4 regions of the Streptomyces sp. NPDC093260 genome follow, and region 3 is predicted to be linked to each of the others. Evidence: riboswitches for the same ligand, from Rfam matches in the RefSeq annotation. Region 3 holds a riboswitch; each other region holds the start of a gene.

The links. Region 3 has a riboswitch for cyclic di-AMP ahead of AB0N63_RS26765 (C40 family peptidase). Riboswitches for the same ligand answer to the same signal wherever they lie in the genome.
Region 1: another riboswitch for cyclic di-AMP. It lies ahead of AB0N63_RS29285 (transglycosylase family protein); the one in region 3 lies ahead of AB0N63_RS26765 (C40 family peptidase).
Region 2: another riboswitch for cyclic di-AMP. It lies ahead of AB0N63_RS33950 (M23 family metallopeptidase); the one in region 3 lies ahead of AB0N63_RS26765 (C40 family peptidase).
Region 4: another riboswitch for cyclic di-AMP. It lies ahead of AB0N63_RS05855 (M23 family metallopeptidase); the one in region 3 lies ahead of AB0N63_RS26765 (C40 family peptidase).

The regions. Positions count from the first base shown of each region.
Region 1 is NZ_JBFBEK010000029.1:84,177-89,683, forward strand. It holds gene eno (phosphopyruvate hydratase) at 1-182, opposite strand, end outside; gene AB0N63_RS29285 (transglycosylase family protein) at 494-1,225, opposite strand; cyclic di-AMP (ydaO/yuaA leader) riboswitch at 1,230-1,395, opposite strand; gene AB0N63_RS29290 (transglycosylase family protein) at 1,578-2,696, opposite strand; gene AB0N63_RS29295 (cytochrome P450) at 2,854-4,269, opposite strand; gene AB0N63_RS29300 (nucleoside triphosphate pyrophosphohydrolase) at 4,500-5,483, opposite strand.
Region 2 is NZ_JBFBEK010000043.1:28,962-34,468, reverse strand. It holds gene trmB (tRNA (guanosine(46)-N7)-methyltransferase TrmB) at 1-591, shown strand, start outside; gene AB0N63_RS33960 (PrsW family intramembrane metalloprotease) at 741-2,243, shown strand; gene AB0N63_RS33955 (aldo/keto reductase) at 2,305-3,249, opposite strand; gene AB0N63_RS33950 (M23 family metallopeptidase) at 3,356-4,423, opposite strand; cyclic di-AMP (ydaO/yuaA leader) riboswitch at 4,435-4,592, opposite strand; tRNA gene AB0N63_RS33945 (tRNA-Met) at 5,007-5,080, opposite strand; gene AB0N63_RS33940 (dihydrofolate reductase family protein) at 5,128-5,507, opposite strand, start outside.
Region 3 is NZ_JBFBEK010000024.1:100,175-105,681, reverse strand. It holds gene AB0N63_RS26770 (hypothetical protein) at 183-530, shown strand; cyclic di-AMP (ydaO/yuaA leader) riboswitch at 935-1,148, shown strand; gene AB0N63_RS26765 (C40 family peptidase) at 1,152-1,625, shown strand; gene AB0N63_RS26760 (ATP-binding protein) at 2,482-2,928, opposite strand; gene AB0N63_RS26755 (helix-turn-helix transcriptional regulator) at 3,199-4,059, shown strand; gene AB0N63_RS26750 (DUF397 domain-containing protein) at 4,087-4,317, shown strand; gene AB0N63_RS26745 (8-amino-7-oxononanoate synthase) at 4,359-5,486, opposite strand.
Region 4 is NZ_JBFBEK010000003.1:368,218-373,724, forward strand. It holds gene AB0N63_RS05840 (DNA topoisomerase IV subunit A) at 1-360, opposite strand, end outside; gene AB0N63_RS05845 (pitrilysin family protein) at 778-2,148, shown strand; gene AB0N63_RS05850 (pitrilysin family protein) at 2,145-3,533, shown strand; cyclic di-AMP (ydaO/yuaA leader) riboswitch at 3,757-3,919, shown strand; gene AB0N63_RS05855 (M23 family metallopeptidase) at 3,932-4,690, shown strand; gene AB0N63_RS05860 (GntR family transcriptional regulator) at 4,952-5,507, shown strand, end outside.

The sequences.
Region 1 (5,507 bases), on a different contig from region 3:
TAGCGGTTCGGGTCACCGTCGCGCAGCTCGATGGCCTCGAAGGCGCCGGTGGAGGCGCCGGACGGGACGGCGGCACGACCCGTGCTGCCGTCGTCGAGGCCGACCTCGACCTCGACCGTGGGGTTGCCTCGGGAGTCCAGGATTTCCCGGGCTACGACGACGTCGATGGACGGCACGAGCATCTCCTTCGTGGATGTGACGCTTGAAGTGCGGGGCAGGTGTGCCTTGCGGCTAGAGCCTAACCGTCCCGGGGCGCCGACCGGCCGACCGACCGTCCCGTGGACAGGGTGACGCTACACATTGTTCCAGCACGGAACAAAGGGGCCGGTGACGGGGCCGGGAACAGAAGGTGAAAAAGCCCCGCCCCGGTGCGTACGGGGGAGAACGCACCGGGGCGGGGAGCCCGTGGGGACGGGGGGTCAGCCCCGTGTGGACGCCACCATGGTGGCGCTCACGCCGGGGCGGGGCCGGTGAGCGGGCCCGCGGCCTGCTGTCACTTCAGGTGCAGCTGCTGGCCCGGGTAGATGAGGTCGGCGTCCTGGACGATGTCCTTGTTGAGCCGGAACAGCTTCTCCCAGCCGCCCTGGACGTGGTGCGCGGCGGCGATGGAGCTGAGGGTGTCGCCGGCGACCACCTTGTACTCGCCGTCGCCCTTCGCGACCTTCTTGCCGGTCGGGGTGGTGACGGTCTTCTTCGGAGCCGGCCGCGTGGCGGAGCGGTTGGCGCTCTGCTGCTCGGTGGAGCGGCCGGCGGCGCTGCTCCCGGACGAGCCGCTGCTCTTCGAGCTGCTGCCGGAGTCGTTGCCCGACGAGGAGGAAGAGGACGAGGAGGAGCTGGTGTCGCCCGAGTACGAGGCGCCGGACAGGCCCTTGCCGCAGACCGGCCAGGCGCCCTTGCCCTGGCCCGCGAGGACCTTCTCGGCGACGGCTATCTGCTGCGACTTGCTCGCCAGGTCGGCGCGCGAGGCGTAGGCGGTGCCGCCGTACGCGGCCCAGGTGGAGTTGGTGAACTGCAGGCCGCCGTAGAAGCCGTTGCCGGTGTTGATCGACCAGTTGCCGCCGGACTCGCACTGCGCGACCGCGTCCCACTCGGAGGCGGTGGCGGCGGAGGCGTTGCCCGCGGCCATCAGCGGCGCGGCCACGGCGGCACCGGTGACTCCGGCGAGCGCGATGGCCCGGGTGGCCTTGGAGGGACGACGGTGCTTGCCCTTGCTGGAAAACAGCATGGTTGGATCCCCTCACCGACGCCTGCGAGGTGAGCTGTCGGGTTCGGGCCGGTTGAGTTGCCCGGCCGCGCCCTCGATGAGGCACGGCTTCACCCCCAGCCGCTCCGGTCAACCGACCGGCGCGGCAACTTACCTGGGTCCCCCGCTCCTGCCTGCGGCGCGTGACGCGACGACTGTTCCCGTACGGCCGCTGGCAGGATTCGGCGTTGCGGCCGCCGGGGCTCGCGGTGGCGAGCGATCACGACCGTAGACACGCGATCGACGGAATTTCAAAGACGATCAGGGCTTCTGAGACTCATCCCACACTTTCACCGAAAGGGACATTCGGCGCGAAGCGTGACGTGAACTCCCCCTAGTTTGCGGCGTTTTCGGCGGGGACATCCAGGGTCTGACCGGCGGCGACGCGGTTCGGGTCGGAGCCGATGACGCTCTGGTTGGCGGCGTAGAGCGCGTGCCATCCACCGTCCACGTCAAGGGAGTCGGCGATGGAGGCGAGGGAGTCGCCGGAGCGGACGGTGTAGGAGCCGCCGACCGTGTCGGTGGCGAGTCCGTCGGTCCGGGAGGCGTGCCGACCGCCCGCGGCGGCCGCGGAGTCGCCAGCGGGGTCCTCGGCGGCGCTGCCGCCGCGATGCCGGCCGCCGCCCAGCGCCCCGGTGTCCACGAGGGCCGAAGAGCCCACCACCTGCTGGGGGTTGACCGAGTAGTCGGAGTCGCCGGACCCGGCACCCGCCGAGGGGGTCGTACCAGGCGTACCGGACGTGTGGGATGTGTCGGACTTGGCCGTGTCGTCCTTCTTCGTGGGCGAGGAGGGCGAAGTGGACTGCTTCGCGGCGGGGTCGTCGGGCCGGTCCGCCGAACGGGACGTACCGGGCGTACCGGACGGCGAGTCCGTCGTGTCGCCGTCGGCGGCGGTGGAACCGGACGAACCGGTGGAGTTGGACGAACCGTGGGACGAGTCGGACAGGCCGGGGTCCTCGTCGCCGGACGAACCGGAGGTACCGGATGAACCGGACGACTTGCCGGTGCCTGTCGCGCCCTTCCCGGAAGTGGTGGGCGCGGAACCGCCCACGCCCGTGTCGACCTCGGCCGCGCCCGAACTCCTGGTGAGCCCGGCGAGCAGCCCGCAGGTGTGCCAGGCGCCCGGGCCGCGGTCGGCGAGTATCTTCTCGGCCACGGCTATCTGCTGGGACCGGCTGGCCTGGTCGGGGCTCGCCGCGTACGCGAGGCCGCCGTACTGCTCCCAGTCGTCCTGCGTCAGCAGCAGGCCCCCGTAGTAGCCGTTGCCGTTGTCGGCGCTCCAGGAGCCGCCGGTCTCGCACTGCGCCACCTTGTCCCACGTGGTGCCGTCGGCCGCGCTGGCGCCGGAGGCGGCGACGAGCGGGATGGCGATGGCCGAGCCGGTGACGCCGGCGGCGACGAGGAGGGCCGGAGCCTGGCGGGGGCGACGGTGACGACCGTTCCCGGAGAGCATGCGGAGACCTTTCGGCGACAACGGTGACGGCGCGGCGGGCGGTGACCGCCGCCGCGCTGATGCGTGAAGGTAGCCGCTCCCGATCACTTGTCACAAGTTAATGCCGCGTAGATCACGTGAACATCACATAGTTGAACTCGTATCAGCTTTGCGTTCGTCAAGGAGACGTGGAAGGGGGCGGGGCGGGAGTCCGGTCGGGGCCCGGGGCGGGGTCGCGAGTGGAGCCGGGGACGGGGTTCGGGGTCGGGGTCGGGGTCGGGGTGAAGCGGACCGGGAGGGTGCGCAGGCCGCGCATGATGAGGCCGCCGCGCCAGCGCAACTCCGCCGGGTCCGCGTCCAGTCGCAGGTCGGGCAGCCGGGTGAGGAGGGTGGCCAGCGCGGTCTGGCCCTCCAGCCGGGCGAGCGGCGCGCCGAGGCAGTAGTGGATGCCGTGGCCGTAGCCGAGGTGCTGGTTGTCCCGCCGGGCGAGGTCCAGGGTGTCCGGGTCGGCGAACCGCTCCGGGTCCCGGTCGGCCGCGGCCAGCACCACCAGCACCGGGTCGCCGGCGGCGATGTCCTGGCCGCCGAGGGTGAGCGGGCGGGTGGCGAACCGCCAGGTGGCCAGCTCCACCGGGCCGTCGTAGCGCAGCAGTTCCTCCACACCGGTCTCCAGCAGGCCGCGTTCCCCCGCGGCGAGCGACCTCTGCAGCCGGCCGCGCTGGTCCGGGTGGGTGAGCAGGGCGTAGGTGCCGTTGCCGATGAGGTTGACCGTGGTCTCGAAGCCCGCGAACAGCAGGATGAAGGCCATGGCCGCGGCCTCGTTCTCGGTGAGGTGCTCGCCGTGGTCGGAGGCGCGGATCAGACCGGAGATGAGGTCCTCGCCGGGGGTGGGCTCGGCGGGGAGCGCCAGGCGCTTGCGGTGGATGAGGTCGGCGAGGTAGGCGCGCATCTTCTTCACCGAGCGGGCGACGCCGCCGCGGGGGCCCTTGCCGTGCCGGATCATCATCCCCGCCCAGTCCCGGAAGTCGTCCTGGTCCTCGCGGGGGACGCCGAGCAGGTCGCAGATGGCGTAGATGGGCAGGGGGAAGGCGAACTCGTGGATGAGGTCGGCGCTGCCGTGCGCGGCGAAGCGGTCGATGAGGTCGTCGGCGAGTTCCTGGACGCGGGGGGCGAACTCCGCGACGCGGCGGGGGGTGAAGGCCTTGCTGACCAGGCGGCGCAGGCGGGTGTGGTCCGGGGGGTCGATGTTGAGCAGGTGCGTCATCAGGTCGGCCTTGCGCTCGCCCGGGATGCCGGTCTTCCCCTTGGCGTGGGCCGGTTCGTGGTGATGCGCGGGGTTCTTGGAGAGGCGGGGGTCGGCCAGGGCCTGTCTGGCGTCGGGGTAGCGGGTGACCAGCCAGGCCTCCACTCCGCTGGGAAGGCGGGTGCGGTGCACGGGGGCGTGTTCTCTGAGCCAGGCGTAGGCGGGGTAGGGGTTGGTGGCGAAGTCCCAGGTGAAGAGGGTGGGGGCGGCTGTGGGGGCCTGGTGGGGTGCGGTGCCTTCGGGGTCTTCCCGGCGCGGGGTGGGGTCGGGGGTGGGTGGCTGGTCTTGCATGGGGGTGACCCTAGTCGTGAGGGTGCGGGGGGCGGTCCGGGACGGGCCGCCCCCCGCACCTCCTTCCCGTCCCGAACCTGGGGGCTGCGCCCGCAGAGCCCGCTGAGGCTCGTTGGCCCGTGCGGATCCGTGAGGCCGGGCGCGCCCACGCGGCGGAGCCGCACATCAGTACAGCCCCGCGCCCCTCAGCCGGCCCTCCGGGACTCCCCGGCCGCTTCCCTCCAGCTCCCTCAGACTCCCTCTGTCCTTCTGATCGCGTCCCTGTACGTCCTTGCCGCTGCTCTCAGTGCCGCCTCCGGGTCTGTTCCCCGGGATTCGGCTTCTGCGGCCAGGCTCAGGAGGGTGTAGCCGATGCCCTCTCCTCGGGGGAGGGGGACGGCGAGGCCGGCCGTGCGGGCCCGGGAGGCGAGTTTGGCGGCCAGAGCCAGGGCGGGCTGGCCCAGGGGGATGCCGTCCGTCACCGAGGCGCGGCGCTTCTCCACCGCCTTCGTGCGCAGCCAGTGCTCCTTGACCTCTTCCGGGGTGGTGGCGCTCTCGTCGCCGAAGACGTGCGGGTGGCGGTGGATCAGCTTGGTGACGATGCCGCCGGCCACGTCGTCGACGGAGAACGGCTCCTCGGCGTCCTCCTCGGCGATCCGGGCGTGGAAGACCACCTGGAGCAGGACGTCCCCCAACTCCTCGCGCAGTTCCCCGCGGTCGCCGGCCTCGATCGACTCGACCAGCTCGTAGGCCTCCTCGATGGCGTACTTGGCCAGGCCCTGGTGGGTCTGCCGGGACGACCACGGGCACTCGGCGCGGATGCGGTCCATCACCTGCACCAGGTCCAGCAGGCGGGCGCCGGGGAGGTCGTAGGAGGCGGGGAGCAGTTCCAGTTCCGGCATGCTCACCCGGCCGGAGCCGGCGAGGCGGGCGAGGCCGTCGGTGAGGGCCGGTTCGCCCTCGCCGGTGGCCACGACCACCACCGTACGGCCGCCGGCACAGGCGGCGACCAGGTCCTCGGCGGTCGGCGCCGCCTCGTCGACCGTGACGCCCGCCTCGCGCAGATACGGCAGCTGCGGATGCGCTCCGTCCGCGCACAGCACCCGGTCAGCACCGTGCAGTGCACGCCAGGCGGGCCAGGACAGCAGTCCGGGGGCGACCCGGTGGCTGGTGGTGAGCAGGACGATGCGGCCGGGGGCGGCTTCGGTGCTGTGGGCGGCGGCGGTGGTGTTCACCCCTCGAACGTAACCCACCGCGCC
Region 2 (5,507 bases), on a different contig from region 3:
GGGCAGCGGATCCTCGACCTCGCCGAGCTGTTCGGCGACGACCGTCCCGTCGTGCTGGAGATCGGGTTCGGGATGGGCGAGGCCACCGCGCGGATGGCGGCCGCCGATCCCGGCACCAACGTGCTCGCCGTGGACGTCCACACCCCCGGCCAGGGCAATCTGCTCGCCCTCGCCGAGCGGCACGGGCTGACGAACGTCCGGGTCGCCAACGGGGACGCGATCATCCTGCTGCGCGAGATGCTCACCCCCGACTCCCTCGACGGCCTGCGGGTCTACTTCCCTGACCCCTGGCCCAAGAAGCGGCACCACAAGCGGCGGCTGATCCAGCCCGAGTTCCTGACGCTGGCCGCCGCCCGGCTGCGCCCAGGGGCGGTCGTCCACTGCGCGACCGACTGGGAGCCGTATGCCGAACAGATGCTCGACGTGCTGACCGCGCACCCCGGCTTCGAGAACACCCGCGGCGACGGCGGCTTCGCGCCCCGCCCCGACTTCCGCCCCCTGACGCGCTTCGAGAGCCAGGGCCTGGAGAAGGGGCACGTGGTGAACGACCTGCTCTTCCGCCGCGTACCCCACGACGGCCGGCGCGGCTAGCCGCGGGACGCTCAGGACCACACAGGTCGCACGACTTCACAGGTCCCACGACCGCACAGGTCCCGGGACCGCACAGGTCTCCGTACCGCCCGTGCCGGAACCGCGATACACCGTCGCGGGCGGTCCCCTCCCTCGTTAGGGTCAATCACGTGGCCACCTGTCCCCCGTACCCGACGCATCCCAGCGGCCCCGCCCCCCTGGGCGGCCCGCCGCGACACTCCCACTGGTGGCAGAAACGGTGGGTGCGGTACGGCGCTCTGGCCGCCCTGCTGGCGCTGTCCGGGCTCGTCATCCTCGCCCTCGTGCGGCGGCAGACCGGCACCGAGGGCTTCCTCGTCGGGCTCGCTCTGGCCGTACTGCCGGTGCCGCTGCTGACAGCCGCCTTCCGCTGGCTGGACCGGGTCGATCCGGGGCCCTGGCGCAACATGGTGTTCGCGTTCGCCTGGGGCGCCTGCGCGGCGGCGCTCATCGCCATCGTCGCCAACAGCTTCGCCACCAAGTGGATCGCCACGGCGACCGCCGATCCGGCCGGGGCCGACACCCTCGGCGCCACCGTGATAGCCCCGATCGTGGAGGAGTCCGCGAAGGCCGCCGCCGTGCTGCTGGTCTTCCTCTTCCGCAGACGCGACTTCACCGGCATCGTCGACGGGGTGGTGATAGCCGGGGTGACCGCGACCGGCTTCGCGTTCACCGAGAACATCCTCTACCTCGGCACCGCCTTCGGCGCCGACCAGATGACCGGTGGCCGGGGCATCGCCTCCGTCACCGCCGCCACCTTCTTCGTGCGCGTGGTGATGTCGCCCTTCGCGCACCCGTTGTTCACCGTCTTCACCGGCATCGGCTTCGGCATCGCCGCGTCCCTGTCCGCCGAACGCCACCGGATGCGCCGCCTCCTGCTGCCGCCGGCCGGACTGCTGCTGGCGATGGGCATGCACGCCTTCTGGAACAGCTCCTCGACCTTCGGCGAGTACGGCTTCTTCGCGGTGTACGGCGCCTTCATGCTGCCCGCCCTCGGACTGCTCACCTGGCTGGTCGTCTGGACCCGCCAGCGCGAGCTGCGCACCGTCCGCGAGGAGCTGCCGGCCTACGCGGCCGCCGGGTGGCTGACCCCGGCGGAACCCTTCGCCCTCGGGTCCATGCGGGCCCGCCGGGTGGCCCGGGAGTACGCCGCCCGGCACCTCGGCAAGCCCGCGGCCCGCACCGTCGCCCGGTACGAGGCGTGCGCGACCTCGCTGGCGTTCCTGCGCCGCCGGGGCCGCCTCGGCCGGGTCGGCCCTGACTTCGTCGCCCGCGAGCAGCAGCTGCTGCACGAGATGTGGCGCGGGCGCGAGGTGGCGCAGCCCGCGCTCGACCACGCGGCCCGGATGACCGCGCCGCCGGTCCGGGTCGTCGCCCCGCCGTGGCCGGTGTACGGCGTGTACGGCCAGTCCCAGCGCTACGGCGCGCCGCACCCCCAGGGCCCCGGCTTCGGCCCGCGCCCTCAGACCGCCGGCCCCGGATCGTTCGGTCACGGGTATCCCCCGGGCGGCCCCGGAGCGCCCGGGCGGGCGCATCCCGGAGCGCAGGGGACCGGGCCGCACGGGTCGTACGGTTCCCCCGGCGCGCCGACGACGCCGTACCCCGCGTACAACCCGTACCGGACGCAGCCCTAGAGCCCTCGCGCGGTCCTGGCGCCCCGCCGCTACGAGGAGCGGCGCCGGGCGGCCGGGCGGCTCAGGCGGAGGCCTCGGTCAGCCTGCCGATCTCGTCGTCCGTGAGCCGCAGCCCGGCGACGGCGAGCAGGGGCGGCAGCTGTTCCACGGTCCGCGCCGAGGCGATCGGGGCGACCACCGTGGGCTGCGCCGCGAGCCAGGCCAGGGCCACCGTGGCGACCTCGGCGTCATGGGCGCGGGCGACCTCGTCCAGGGCGGCGAGGACCTTCTGGCCGCGCTCGGTGGCCAGGTGCTTGGCGGCGCCCTGGGCCCGCGCGCTGTCCACCGTCGCGCCCGGCCGGTACTTGCCGGTCAGGAAGCCGGAGGCCAGCGCGTAGTACGGCACCGCGGCCAGGCCGGCCCGCTCGGCGAGGTCCTGCAGTTCGCCCTCGTAGGTGTCGCGGGAGACGAGGTTGTAGTGCGGCTGGAGCGCGACGTAGCGGGCCAGGCCCTCGCGCTCGGAGAACTCCAGGGACGCCTTCAGGCGCTCGGCGGAGATGTTGGAGGCGCCGATCTGCCGCACCTTGCCCGCCTTCACCAGCTCGTCCAGGGCGCCGATGATCTCCTCGACGGGCACTTCGGGCTGGTCGAAGTGGGTGTAGTACAGGTCGATGTAGTCGGTGCCGAGGCGCTTGAGGGAGGCGTCGGCCGCGGCCCTGATGTTGGCGGCGGACAGGCCCTTGAAGTCGGGGTGCTGGCTGACCTTGGTGGCGACGACGATGTCGGAGCGGTTGCCGCGTTCCTTGATCCACTTGCCGATGATCGTCTCGGACTCGCCGCCGTGGTTGCCCTCGATCCACGCGGAGTAGGAGTCGGCGGTGTCGACGAAGTTGCCGCCGGCCGCCGTGTAGGCGTCGAGCACGGCGAAGGACTGGGTCTGGTCGGCCGTCCAGCCGAAGACGTTGCCGCCGAGGGCGAGCGGGAAGACCTCGAGGCCGGACTGGCCGAGCTTGCGGAGAGAAGTCATGTACGACATCAACGGCCACGGCGGAACGGCCCGTTCCGTGCCTCGCCGGGCCGGGACGCAAAGATCGCGCGAACAGAGCCCGGCACCACCGCCGTCCGAGGTCGGCTCAGGGGTTGAGGCCCTTGCCGTTCAACCAGGCCATCGGGTCGATGCCGGTGGCCTGCCCGCCCGGGTGGACCTCCAGGTGCAGATGCGGGCCAGTGACGTTGCCGGTGGCGCCGACCCGGCCGATGACCTCGCCAGTGCTCACCTTCTGGCCGGCCGAGACGCTGATCGAGGACTGGTGGCAGAACCACAGCTCGGTGCCGTCGTCGAGGGTGAGGATCGTGCGGTAGCCGTAGGCGCCGGCCCAGCCGGCCTCGGTGATGGTGCCGCTGTGGACGGCCTTGATCAGGGTGCCGGTGGGCGCGGCGAAGTCGAGGCCGGTGTGGTGGCCGGAGGACCACATGGAACCGGCCTGGCCGAAGGTGGAGGTGATCGTGTAGGACGAGGTCGGCAGCGTGTACTGCTTGGCCAGCTCGGCCAGCCGCGCCTCCTCGGCCTTGCGCTCGGCCTCCTCCTCCGCCTTCTTCTTCTCGGCGGCGGCCTTGGCCTCAGCCTCCTCCTTGGCCTTGGCGGCTTCGGCCTGCGCCTTCTTCACGGCGGCGGCCTCGGTGGCCTCCCGGGCCTTCGCCTCGACCTGCGCCTGCTGCTGCTCGGCCTGCGCCATGATCCGGTTGCGCAGCGCCTCGCCCGCGTCGGTGGTGCTCCGCCCGGCCTGGGTCCGCACGGAGGCGGCCTCGGCCACGTCGCTGAGCGCCGTCGCCGAGCCCTCGGGGGCCGCGGTGACCTCGCCGGAGTCGTCGAAGAGCGAGCCGACCGAGGGCAGGTGGTCCACGGCGGGCAGGTCGGGCAGGGAGATGGAGACCGGCGGCTTGCCGGTGTTGGCGCTGGCCATGCCGCCCGCGCCGACGGCGGCGATCACACCGACGCCGAGGACGGTGGAGCTGCGCGCGAGCCCGCCGCCGCGCTGCTTGGCGACGCGATGCCGGCCGCGTACGGGACGGAGGGATTCCTCGGTGGGGTTCCACTCCTCCCAGGGGCCCTCGTCGGGACGCCGCTCGCCGTAACCGAAGGACTCGGTGCGCTGGCTCGGCATGAACGGGGCTTCGGAGGCTGGCCGGTTGGACGCCACGCGGGCGTGCTCCTTTCCTTCCGCGTCGCCTACCGGGTTAGCTGACGGGTTCGGAGCGGGAAGGTCTCCTACGCGCGTCGACCGGCCATGACGGCACGGCGGACGACGTGCGATTCACCCCAAGGTGGTGGTTCCCCGGTTCCCTCGCGGGATTCGGCGCGTGCGCGCACGGAGCCGCCTCTTGTGACGGCTGGGACGACCGCGCTGCGTTATCGAACGTTAATAGACGCGGGGGTTTGATTCCAAGCCGCCCGTCTTGATCGTTAAACCTTTTTGGCCAAGACATAACACCCACGGGGGTCGCAAGTCGGGCGAGTTGATCAAGGATCAGGCCATGCACGTAGCCCCGCTCACCACTGTCGGCGCTCGGCGCGATGTGATGGTGTGTCAGTTGTTATGCGGAGGGGGACCATCCGCTCACGTGCGGTGACAGCACCGAGGGGGAGGTGAGGTGCCGTGTGGTGTGGTGCCGGGACGCGCGTGCGGCATGAGGTGTGGCGCGCGAGACGCGCACGACCCGGGCAGGCGCGGAAAACACTCAGGGCCGGAATCCTGTGATCGGATTCCGGCCCTGAGTCTTCAGTAGCGGGGACAGGATTTGAACCTGCGACCTCTGGGTTATGAGCCCAGCGAGCTACCGAGCTGCTCCACCCCGCGTCGGTGAAACCAGTGTATCCCATGTTCGGGACTGGTTGCACACACGTTCACCGGCGCCCCGTCTCCAGGTGCCGGTTCGGCTCCCGGGCCGCCGCCTCGAACTCCGGCAGGACGACGACCTCCACCCCGGCCGCCGCCAGGATGCCGGCCCCGTCGGCCGCCTCGACGAACGTGTCCGGCTCCCGCCAGGCCGTGACCACGCGCCGCACGTCGGCGTCCAGAATCAGCCGGGCGCACGGGCGCGGCCGGGAGGCGCGTCGGGCGCACGGTTCCAGGCTGCTGTACACCGTGGCCCCCGGGAGCCGGGGGTCCGCCGGATCGATCTTGGCCAGCGCCGCCTCCTCCGCGTGCACGACGGGATCGCCGGCCTCCCGCGAGTGGCCCCGCGCCAGCTCGGTGCCGTCGGCGGCGACGACCACCGCACCCA
Region 3 (5,507 bases):
GGGGGCCGAGGACCGTCGCACGGAGGGCTGCGCCATGGACCGACCGTCCGCCCGCCGCATCACCCCGGAGGCCGTGGAGCGCGTGAGCGGAACCGTTCGGACGCCCCCGCCCCGGACGCCCGCTCCCCGGACGCTTGCTCCCCGGACGCCCGCTCCCGCCACGGTCGCGGGGTGAGCCGCCGATGCCGCCGCCCGCCCCGCCCGGACTGCCCGGGCCGTCCGCCGGACCGCCCTCGGAACCGCCGCTGCCGGCGCTGACCCGCGCCGAGTCGGAGCTGATCGACCGTTACCTCGTCGCGGTGGATCTGCTGGGCCGGATCAATCCGGGGCGGCACGAAAACACCTACAGCGGACTGAGGGCCGCTCAGGCGCTCGTCCGCGCGGCGGCCGAACTGCGGGACGCGCTCGCGCTGATGCACCGGCGTGGCGAGACCGAGCTGCACACGGCCACCCTGGCGCGAGCACTGCGGGCGCTCGACGGCGAGCGGCGGGCCGCCCGCGTCACCCTGCCGCCCCAGGACCCGAGTTGACGTACCCACAGACGTGCCGCCGTCGTGCCCGCAGGCGTGCCCCCGCCGTGCCCACCGATGCGCCTCGGACGCTCCCTCGGTGCGCTCGCATCACCGACGGAGCCGACACCCGCGGGCGGGACCCGAAACGGACCAAATGACGTACCGCCTTTCGGCGTAGATACACACCCTGTTTCGGCGTCTCCGCGGTTGCGCAACTCGCCTGCACGGATGGCGGAATACGCCGTTCCGCCGCTGGTCCGGGCCTCGCCGCGGGAGGACACAGTCGTTCGAACGCGCGAGTGTCCACCCGAACGGGTGAGTGGTGAGTAACAACACAAATCCTCGGTTGCGTTGGGATTTTCGGACATCCGTAGGTGAAGATCCCTGTCTGACGACAAGCCCCCGCCACAGCGGCGGGGCGGTCCGGGCGGACGCCGAGTCCTGCCGCCGCACGGACGACCGGTCGACGGGAGTGGATCGGCAGGAGTGGAGGACCCGAGCACGACGGGTCGCCGGAACGGTCACGCCATGGCCGGGTCGAGCAGCCCTTGGGGTGAAGCCGCAGCGATGCGGCCGGGCAACTTCGCCAGCCCGAATCCGACAGGTCATCCTTCACAGGCGGCTGACGAAGGGTTGCGCATGACTGCGCTCAATCGTGTCCCGTCGTTCATGGCCCGGGCCGGCACGGCCTCGGCCCTGACCATCGCCGCCGTCGGCGGTTCGATCGTGGTGCCCGGCGCCGCCTCCGACGCCTCGGCCGCGACTCTCGCGACGAAGGCGCTCCAGATCGCCGCGTCCAAGAAGGGCTCGCCCTACCAGTGGGGCGCCACAGGACCGCGGCGGTTCGACTGCTCCGGGCTCACGCTGTACTCGTTCAAGCGGGCCGGCAAGAAGCTGCCCCGCACGGCCGAGCAGCAGTACAACAAGACCCGCCACATCTCGGCGGGCAGCCGCCGCGCCGGCGACCTGGTGTTCTTCCACTCGGGCTCGTACGTCTACCACGTCGGCATCTACGCCGGCGCGGGCAAGATCTGGCACGCGCCGAAGACCGGGGACGTGGTGCGGCTGCAGAAGATCTGGACGAAGAGCGTGTGGTACGGGCGGGTCAGCTGACCCGCCCGAGGGCGGCGGCCCGGGTGACCGCCCGTCACCGCCGCCGGGCCGGCTCGCCGCCGCGCCCCCGGGCCCTGCCGCTCCGGGCCGGTCCGGCCCCCGCTGCGGTTTGCCGACCGGCGCGTCGGCCGCGGGCCGCGGTCCGACGCGGTCCACCGGCCGACGCGGCCGGTGACCGCCGGCGGTCACCGCCGTGGACCGCCCACCGGCCGACACGCACCGCCCGCGCCCGCCCCGTGCCCGGCGGCCCGCACCCGCACCCGCACCCGGGTACGGGGTCCGCTCCGGCCGTGCGCCGACCGGCGTCACGGCCACCGGGGCTACGGCGCTACGGCGCTACGGCGGCTACGGCCGGGATGGTCACGGCCATCGGCGGCCACGGCCGTCCGCCGTCCGCCGTCTGCCGTCTGCCGTCCGCCGTCCGCCGTCCGCCGTCTGCCGTCTGCCGTCTGCCGTCTGCCGTCTGCCGTCTGCCGACCGTCGCGGACCGCCCGGCCACTCGTGGTGCTCCGTCCGCAAGCCGTCCCACGGTCGCGACCGGAAGCCGAGCGACCGCCGCTGCCGGAAACCGACCCGGCGTCCCACACCCGGAAGCCGGTCCACCACCGCGGCTGCGAGCCGACTCGGCCGCAGGGCCGCAGGGCCGACCCGGCGGCACGGTCACCGGCGTCCGGTCGACGCGCTCACGGCCGCAGGCCGTGGCAGCCGCGGCCCGTCCGGGCCACCGCGGCCGCGGGTCAGCGGGCCCTTCCGGCGTGCGCACCCGCCCCGCCGGCCATGCACGGCACGCCCGCCCTCGCGGTCGTGGACGACCCGGTCGCTCGGGGCGTACGCCGCGCCCCGCTCCCGCCGCCGCTCAGCTCGCCGTCGCCGGGCGGTGGTCCCGTGGGGTCCACGGGAGTTCGATGCAGACCGTCTTGCCGCCCTCGCGGGTGGGTCTCACGCTCAACCTGCCGCCGCACTCCGCGGCGAGCCACCGGATGATCACCATGCCCCGGCCGTTGTCCTGCTGGACGGCGGCCGGCAGCCGCTTCGGGAACCGGGGGTGGCTGTCGGTCACCCCGATGCGCAGCAACTCGTCCCGCTCCAGAGCGAGGTCGACCGTGAAGGTGGGCGACTGCCCGAGAGTGTGCTGGACGGCGTTGGTGGCGAGCTCCGAGACGATGAGCCGTACGGTGTCGGCGGTCTCCGTCCGCGCCGGCAGACCCCATTCCGCCAGGGTGTCCACCGCGTAGGAGCGGGCGGCGGAGACCGAGGCGGGATCGCTCGGCAGAGTGACGGATGCTTCCAGGAGGTCTGCCATGGCGATGTCGTCCCTTTCCCACGGGGCCGTGGTCCGACACGGAGCGGATGGTTCGAGTACGGTCCCGGACTGGTGCTTCGCCGTCAGACTGCCATCACCACGCGGGTCCTGGTGGCGATCCACCGGGATATGCATATATCTGTCGCTCGAAGCGGTGAACTCTGCGACGGCCGACCGTATGCGGCAGGACTCTCCTCGCACCCGCGGGAACCGGTCCCGCCCGGCGCGGCGCGGTCCGTCGCGGGGAGCCGGAGGGAGGAAGGAGAGCCCATGCAGCACGGTCCCGTGGTGCGCCGCCGCAAGCTGGGCGCCGAACTGCGCGCACTGCGCACCGGCGCGGGTCTCACCAGCGGGCAGGCGGCCCGGCTGGTGGGCTGGCACCAGTCGAAGGTGAGCCGGATCGAGACCGGCACCAGCGGTACGAAGCCGGCCGACGTGCGGCTGCTGCTGGACGCCTACGACGTCCATGACACGCAGTTGCGGCGGCTGCTGCTGGCCCTGGCCGGCTCCGAGGACGGCGACGGCCGGCACCGCTGGTGGCACGCCTACCGCGGGGTCCTGCCCCCCACCTACCGAGACTTCATCAGCCTGGAGTCGCAGGCGACCGCGATGCGCACCCTGGAGACCACGGTCGTGCCCGGACTGCTCCAGACTCCCGAGTACGCCCGTGCGGTGACCCGGGCCGCCGTGGAGGGCCTCGACGAGGAGCGGCTGGACGCGCTGGTCGAGGTCCGGCTCGGCCGCCAGCACGTCCTGCGGGCCGATCCGCCGCTGGAGCTGAACGCGGTGCTCGACGAAGCCGTACTCCATCGTGAGGTGGGCGGCCCGGAGGTGATGGCGCGTCAGCTGGAGCGACTGGAGGAGGCGGCGCGGCTCCCGCAGGTGCGGTTGCAGGTACTGCCGTTCTCCGCCGGGGCCCACATCGGCGTCACCGGTCCCTTCGTCATCTTCTCTTTTTCTCACACTACTGATCTGGATGTGGTCGTTCTCGACCACTTGACGAGTAGCCACCATCTCGATCGGAAAGAAGACCTAGAGGCCTACACCGAGGCCTTCGACGCTCTTCGGTTCCACGCCCTGTCGGCCGAGGACTCGTCGGACTTCATCGCCGGGATGCGCCAGACCATGTGACGGCGCGCGACCGAACAAGGAGGCATCATGTCCGCTCCGCCGCGGCACGTACCTTCCAGCGCCGATCTCCACCGGGTGCGGTGGCTGCGCAGCAGCTACAGCACGGGAGCGAACAACTGTGTGGAGACCGCCCGACCGGCCTCGGGGCCGGGCGCCGGACTGCTCGCCGTGCGCGACTCCAAGGCCCCCGCCGGGCCCGCACTGCTCTTCTCCCCGGCCACTTGGGCGGACTTCACGGCCGCGGCGCACCGGTTCTGACCGCATTCCGCCGAGGCGACGCACGGCCGTGTCACGCCGACTCATGGTCGCGTTTCGCCGATCACCCGCACAGCGCGTTCGATCTGCGCCCCGGAGAGGTCCGCACGGGCGGTCAGTCTGAGCCGTGAGATGCCGTCGGGCACGGACGGCGGGCGGAAGCAGCCCACCGCCAGGCCCGCCGCACGGCAGTCGGCCGCCCATCGCACGGCCGCCTCCGGGGACGGCGCGCGCACGGAGACCACCGCGGCGTCCGGGCGTACCGCCTGAAGGCCCGCGGTGGTCAGGCGCGCGTGCAGGTCGGCCGCCACCGCGCGGGCCCGTTCCGCGCGCTCCGGTTCGCGGCGCAGCAGCCGCAGCGCGGCCAGCGCCGCGCCCGCCGCCGCGGGGGCGAGCCCGGTGTCGAAGATGAACGTCCGGCCCGCGTTGACCAGGTGTTCGATCACCCGGGCGGGTCCGAGGACGGCTCCGCCCTGGCTGCCGAGGGACTTGGAGAGCGTGGCCGTCACGACCACGTCGTCCGCGCCGGCGAGTCCCGCCGCGTGCGCCGCGCCGCGGCCGCCCGCGCCGAGGACGCCCAGGCCGTGGGCGTCGTCCACCACCAGTCCCGCGCCCCGCTCCCGGCAGACCTCCGCGAACCGCGCCAGCGGGGCGGCGTCGCCGTCGACCGAGAAGACCGTGTCGGAGACCAGGACAGCCGCCCCCTCGTGGGTGCCGAGCGCCTTGCGCACGGCCTCGGGGTCCGCGTGGGCGACGACCTGGGTCGTGGCGCGCGCCAGTCGGCAGCCGTCGATGAGGGAGGCGTGGTTGCCCGCGTCGGAGACGATCAGCGAGCCGTGCGGGGCGAGCGCGGTGACGGCGGCGAGGTTGGCGGCGTAGCCGGAGGAGAACACGAGCGCCGCCTCGAAGCCGCAGAACTCGGCGAGTTCGCGCTCCAGTTCGGTGTGGAGTGCGGTGGTGCCGGTGACCAGACGGGAGCCGGTGGCGCCGCCACCCCAGGTACGCGCCGCATGTGCCGCGCCCTCGGTCACCTCGGAGTGCCGGGCCAGGCCGAGGTAGTCGTTGCTCGCGAGGTCCAGCAGGGGCGAGTCGGCGGGGCGGGGGCGCAGCGTCCGTACCAGCCCGGCGCGGCGGCGTGCTTCCGCCTGCTCGTCGATCCAGCCGAACGCCATGGTTCCTCCGGGTGCTTTTGT
Region 4 (5,507 bases), on a different contig from region 3:
GAAGTTGCCGTGGCCGTCGACCAGGGGCACGCGCATCGAGAAGGACTGCGCCAGCCGCACCAGCGCGTCGTAGATCGACGCGTCGCCGTGCGGGTGGAGCTTGCCCATCACCTCGCCGACGACGCGGGCGCACTTCACGTAGCCCCGCTCGGGGCGCAGCCCCATCTCGTTCATCTGGTACACGATGCGGCGGTGCACCGGCTTCAGGCCGTCCCGCGCGTCCGGCAGGGCGCGCGAGTAGATGACCGAGTACGCGTACTCGAGGAAGGAGCCCTGCATCTCGTCGACGACGTCGATGTCGAGGATCTTCTCCTCGTACGGCTCGTCGGGCGGCGGGGTCTTCGTGCTGCGGCGGGCCATCGCTGCCGGCTCCTTGCTGAAGCGTGTGACGGGATCTGACGCGGACCATTGTGGACCGCCCGACTGACAACGCGGACCGGACCCCGCCCCTTGACCGCCGGAGGCACCGTACGCGGACCCGCCCAACACCCCCGCGCAGACCCCCCACAGACGGCCTGGCGCGCCCCGCCGCACCCCCCGCGCGCTGCCCTGCACCCCCTCACGCCCCACCACGCGCCATGGGCGCTCCCGTGCGCCGCACACGCCCTCGCCGCGCCCCGGGGCTCCCCGCGCGGCCGGTCGCCGTCCCTCTTTCGTTCTCGCTCTCGGCGTACGACGTCCGGGAACTTCGCCAGGCGTGCGCGCGCTTGCATACAGTGGCAGGACCGGCAGGAAAAGGGCGGTTTCCAGACCGCCATCGCGATCGAAGGGACGTACATGCCCATGGGTCACACGGCCACAGCCGAGGCAGGCTCCGGCGGCCTGACAGCGACCGAGCACCGCCTGGCCAACGGCCTTCGCGTGGTGCTCTCAGAGGACCACCTGACCCCGGTCGCGGCGGTGTGCCTCTGGTACGACGTCGGCTCCCGTCACGAGGTCAAGGGACGCACCGGTCTGGCTCACCTCTTCGAGCACCTGATGTTCCAGGGCTCCGCCCAGGTCAAGGGCAACGGCCACTTCGAACTGGTGCAGGGCGCCGGCGGCTCGCTCAACGGCACCACCAGCTTCGAGCGCACCAACTACTTCGAGACCATGCCCGCCCACCAGCTGGAGCTCGCCCTCTGGCTGGAGGCCGACCGCATGGGCTCGCTGCTGGCCGCCCTCGACGAGGAGTCCATGGAGAACCAGCGGGACGTCGTCAAGAACGAGCGCCGCCAGCGCTACGACAACGTCCCCTACGGCACCGCCTTCGAGAAGCTGACCGCCCTCGCCTACCCGGAGGGCCACCCCTACCACCACACGCCCATCGGGTCGATGGCGGACCTGGACGCGGCCACCCTGGAGGACGCCCGCGCGTTCTTCCGCACCTACTACGCGCCCAACAACGCCGTCCTGTCGGTCGTCGGCGACATCGACCCGCAGCAGACGCTCGCCTGGATCGAGAAGTACTTCGGCTCCATCCCCGCCCACGACGGCAAGCCCGAGCCGCGCGACGGCTCCCTGCCCGACGTCCTCGGCGAGCAGCTGCGCGAGGTCGTCGAGGAGGAGGTCCCCGCCCGCGCCCTGATGGCCGCCTACCGGCTGCCGGAGGACGGCACGCGCGCCTGCGACGCCGCCGACCTCGCCCTCACCGTCCTCGGCGGCGGCGAGTCCTCCCGGCTCTACAACCGTCTGGTGCGCCGCGACCGCACCGCCGTCGCGGCCGGCTTCGGCCTGCTGCGGCTGGCCGGCGCGCCGTCCCTCGGCTGGCTGGACGTCAAGGCCTCCGGCGACGTGGAGGTGCCGGTCATCGAGACCGCCATCGACGAGGAGCTGGCCCGGTTCGCCGAGGAGGGACCGACCGCCGAGGAGATGGAGCGCGCGCAGGCCCAGCTGGAGCGCGAGTGGCTGGACCGGCTCGGCACGGTGGCCGGCCGCGCCGACGAACTGTGCCGGTTCGCCGTCCTGTTCGGCGACCCGCAGCTCGCCCTGACCGCCGTCCGGCGCGTCCTGGAGGTGACCCCCGAGGAGGTCCAGGAGGTCGCCAAGGCCCGCCTGCGCCCCGACAACCGCGCGGTGCTCGTCTACGAGCCGACGCCCGCCGCCGCGGCCGACGCCCAGGACGCGGACGCCGCGGCCACCGACGACACCGAGGAGACGGCGAAGTGACCGAGCTGGCCACCATGGACTTCCACCCCCAGCCGCAGCCCGGCGAGGCCAGGCCGTGGGCGTTCCCGGCGCCTGAGCGCGGCGCCCTCGACAACGGTCTCACCGTGCTGCGCTGCCACCGCCCCGGCCAGCAGGTCGTCGCCGTCGAGGTGCTGCTCGACGCGCCCCTGGACGCCGAGCCGAAGGGCCTGGACGGCGTCGCCACGATCATGGCGCGGGCCTTCTCCGAGGGAACCGACAAGCACTCCGCCGAGGAGTTCGCCGCCGAGCTGGAGCGCGCCGGCGCCACCCTCGACGCGCACGCCGACCACCCCGGCGTCCGGCTCAGCCTGGAGGTGCCCGCCTCCCGGCTGGCCAAGGGCCTCGGGCTGCTCGCCGACGCCCTCAGGGCGCCCGCGTTCGCCGACTCCGAGGTGGAGCGGCTGGTGGGCAACCGGCTGGACGAGATCCCGCACGAGCTGGCCAACCCCTCCCGCCGCGCCGCCAAGGAACTCTCCAAGGAGCTGTTCCCGGCCGACGCGCGCATCTCCCGCCCGCGCCAGGGCACCGAGCACACCGTCCGCGCCATCGACGCGGCGGCCGTCCGCGCCTTCTACGACCGCCATGTACGGCCCGCCACGGCCACCGCCGTGGTGGTCGGCGACCTCACCGGCATCGACCTGGACGCACTGCTCGGCGAGACCCTCGGCGCCTGGACCGGCTCGCCGACCGAGCCGCGGCCCGTGCCGCCGGTCACCGCCGACGACACCGGCCGCGTGGTCATCGTGGACCGCCCCGGCGCGGTCCAGACGCAGCTGCTCATCGGCCGTGTCGGCCCCGACCGGCACGACCGGGTGTGGCCCGCGCAGGTGCTCGGCACCTACTGCCTCGGCGGCACCCTCACCTCCCGCCTGGACCGCGTCCTGCGCGAGGAGAAGGGCTACACCTACGGCGTGCGGGCCTTCGGCCAGGTGCTGCGCTCGGCCCCCGACGGCTCGGGCGCCGCGATGCTCGCCATCAGCGGCTCGGTCGACACGCCGAACACCGGCCCGGCCCTGGACGACCTGTTCACGGTGCTGCGCAAGCTCGCCGCGGGCGGTCTCACCGACGCCGAGCGGGACGTCGCCGTGCAGAACCTCGTCGGCGTGGCGCCGCTGAAGTACGAGACGGCGGCGGCCGTGGCGAGCACCCTGGCCGACCAGGTGGAGCAGCACCTGCCCGACGACTACCAGGCGACGCTCTATCAGCAGCTCGCCGCCACCGGCACGGTGGAGGCCACCGCGGCCGTCGTCAACGCCTTCCCGGTGGACCGCCTGGTGACCGTCCTCGTCGGCGACGCGGCGCAGATCAAGGAGCCGGTCGAGGCCCTGGGCATCGGTCAGGTCACCGTCGTCGCCGCCGAGTAGCGGCATCCGCCGCCCGCGCGGGGCGACGGCGACGCACGCGTGCGCGTGGGGCCCTGGTGACCGAAGCGTCACCAGGGCCCCGTCGTGTCCGAATTGCGGGAGAGGCTGCCTGTCTGACCTGTGGCCTGCGCTACAAAACACCGGATCCGTTTGGGAATCGAAACCGGCCCCGTCTAGCGTCGATCCGGCTGTTCGTCAGGCAGTGCGCCGCACCCGCGGCACCGGACAGTCATCGCCGAGTCCCCGTACGGCGCGAGCCAGGGGAGCCGGGGACCCACGCAGTCCCTGGGGTGAATCGGACGCCCACGCGCCGGCGAGGGGGTCCGTAGGAGACCTTCCTGCTCCGAACCCGTCAGCTAACCCGGTAGGCGAGAGGGAAGGAAAGGACCCACGTCTGCATGGCGTTCACGCGCGCCACCGGGAAGCACCGCCGGCCCAGCCGGATGCACCGCACCACCGTCCGAGCGGCGGGCGTCGCGGCCCTCACCACCACCGGCGTCCTCGGCACCCTGGCCGCCGCCCCGGCGCTCGCCGCCGAGACCCCGGCCCCCGAGGACACCGGCCTCACCCCGGTCATCACCATCGGTGACACCGTCGCCGCCAAGATCGACGCGCAGGCCGCCGCGCAGCAGCACGCCGCGGAGCAGAAACTGGCCGAGCAGGCCGCCCGCGAGAAGGCCGCCGCGCTGGCCAAGAAGGAGCGCGAGGCCAAGGAGCGCGCCGCCCGCGAGGCCGAGCGCAAGCGCCTGAACACCTTCGTGCCGCCGATCTCCGGCTCCTACGTCTCCACCGGCTACAAGACCGGCGGCTCCCTGTGGTCCTCCGGCTCCCACACCGGCGTCGACTTCCACGCCGCGAGCGGCACCACCGTGCACGCGGTCGGCGTCGGCACCGTCGTGGAGACCGGCTGGGGCGGGGCGTACGGCAACCAGATCGTGATCCGGATGGCCGACGGCATGTACACGCAGTACGGCCACCTGTCGTCCGTCGGCGTCACGGTGGGCCAGCAGGTCGTCGCGGGGCAGCAGATCGGCGTGTCCGGCGCGACCGGAAACGTCACCGGGCCGCACCTCCACTTCGAGGCCCGCACCACCCCGGACTACGGCTCCGACGTCGATCCGGTCGCCTACCTGCGCCAGCACGGTGTGAACGTCTGACCAACGGCCCGCGACCGCCGAAGAGCGCAGAGCACGACCGCACGACAAGTGCGGAAGACCACGGACGGTCCACGAAGCCCCGGCCCCGAGCCGGGGCTTTCGGCATTTCCAGCCGCCCAGGTATTTTGCTGTCCAAAAATTTCCCATGGAACCCGGCTGCCCGTCGGAAATCCCGGCGTATTGCAATAGAGTCACGGAACAGGTGTCGCCCGTCGCCGGTGCGGCACGGTGATTTGAGCGTGATTCGGGCGGAGGTCGGGAATGCGTGTTCCGGCGCACTCGGTGTGCACGGCGATCAGGGACGACATCGTCGCCGGTGTCTATGAGCGCGGCAGCCGGCTCACCGAGGAAGTCCTCGCCCGCCGCTACGGCGTCTCCCGCGTCCCGGTGCGCGAGGCGCTGCGCACCCTGGAGGCGGAGGGCTTCGTGGTGACGCGACGGCACGCGGGCGCGTGCGTGGCGGAGCCGACCGGGCAGGAGGCCGCCGATCTGCTGGACATGCACCGGCTGCTGGAGCCGCTGTGCGCCGCCCGGGCCGCCGAGCGGCGCACCCAGGCCCATCTCAAGGTGCTGCGCGGCCTGGTCAGACTGGGGCAGGAGCGGGCCGCGAGCGGCTCGGGCGAGGAGCTGCGGGCGCTCGGGGGCTGGTTCCACGAGACGCTGGCGCAGGCCTGCGACAGTCCGGCGCTGACCGCGACGCTCACCCAGCTGCGGCACAAGATCGCCTGGATGTTCGTGGTGGAGACCCCGGCCGACCCCGTCGCGGCCTGGTCCGAGCACGGCGCCATCGCGGACGCCGTGGCCCGCCGCGACGGCG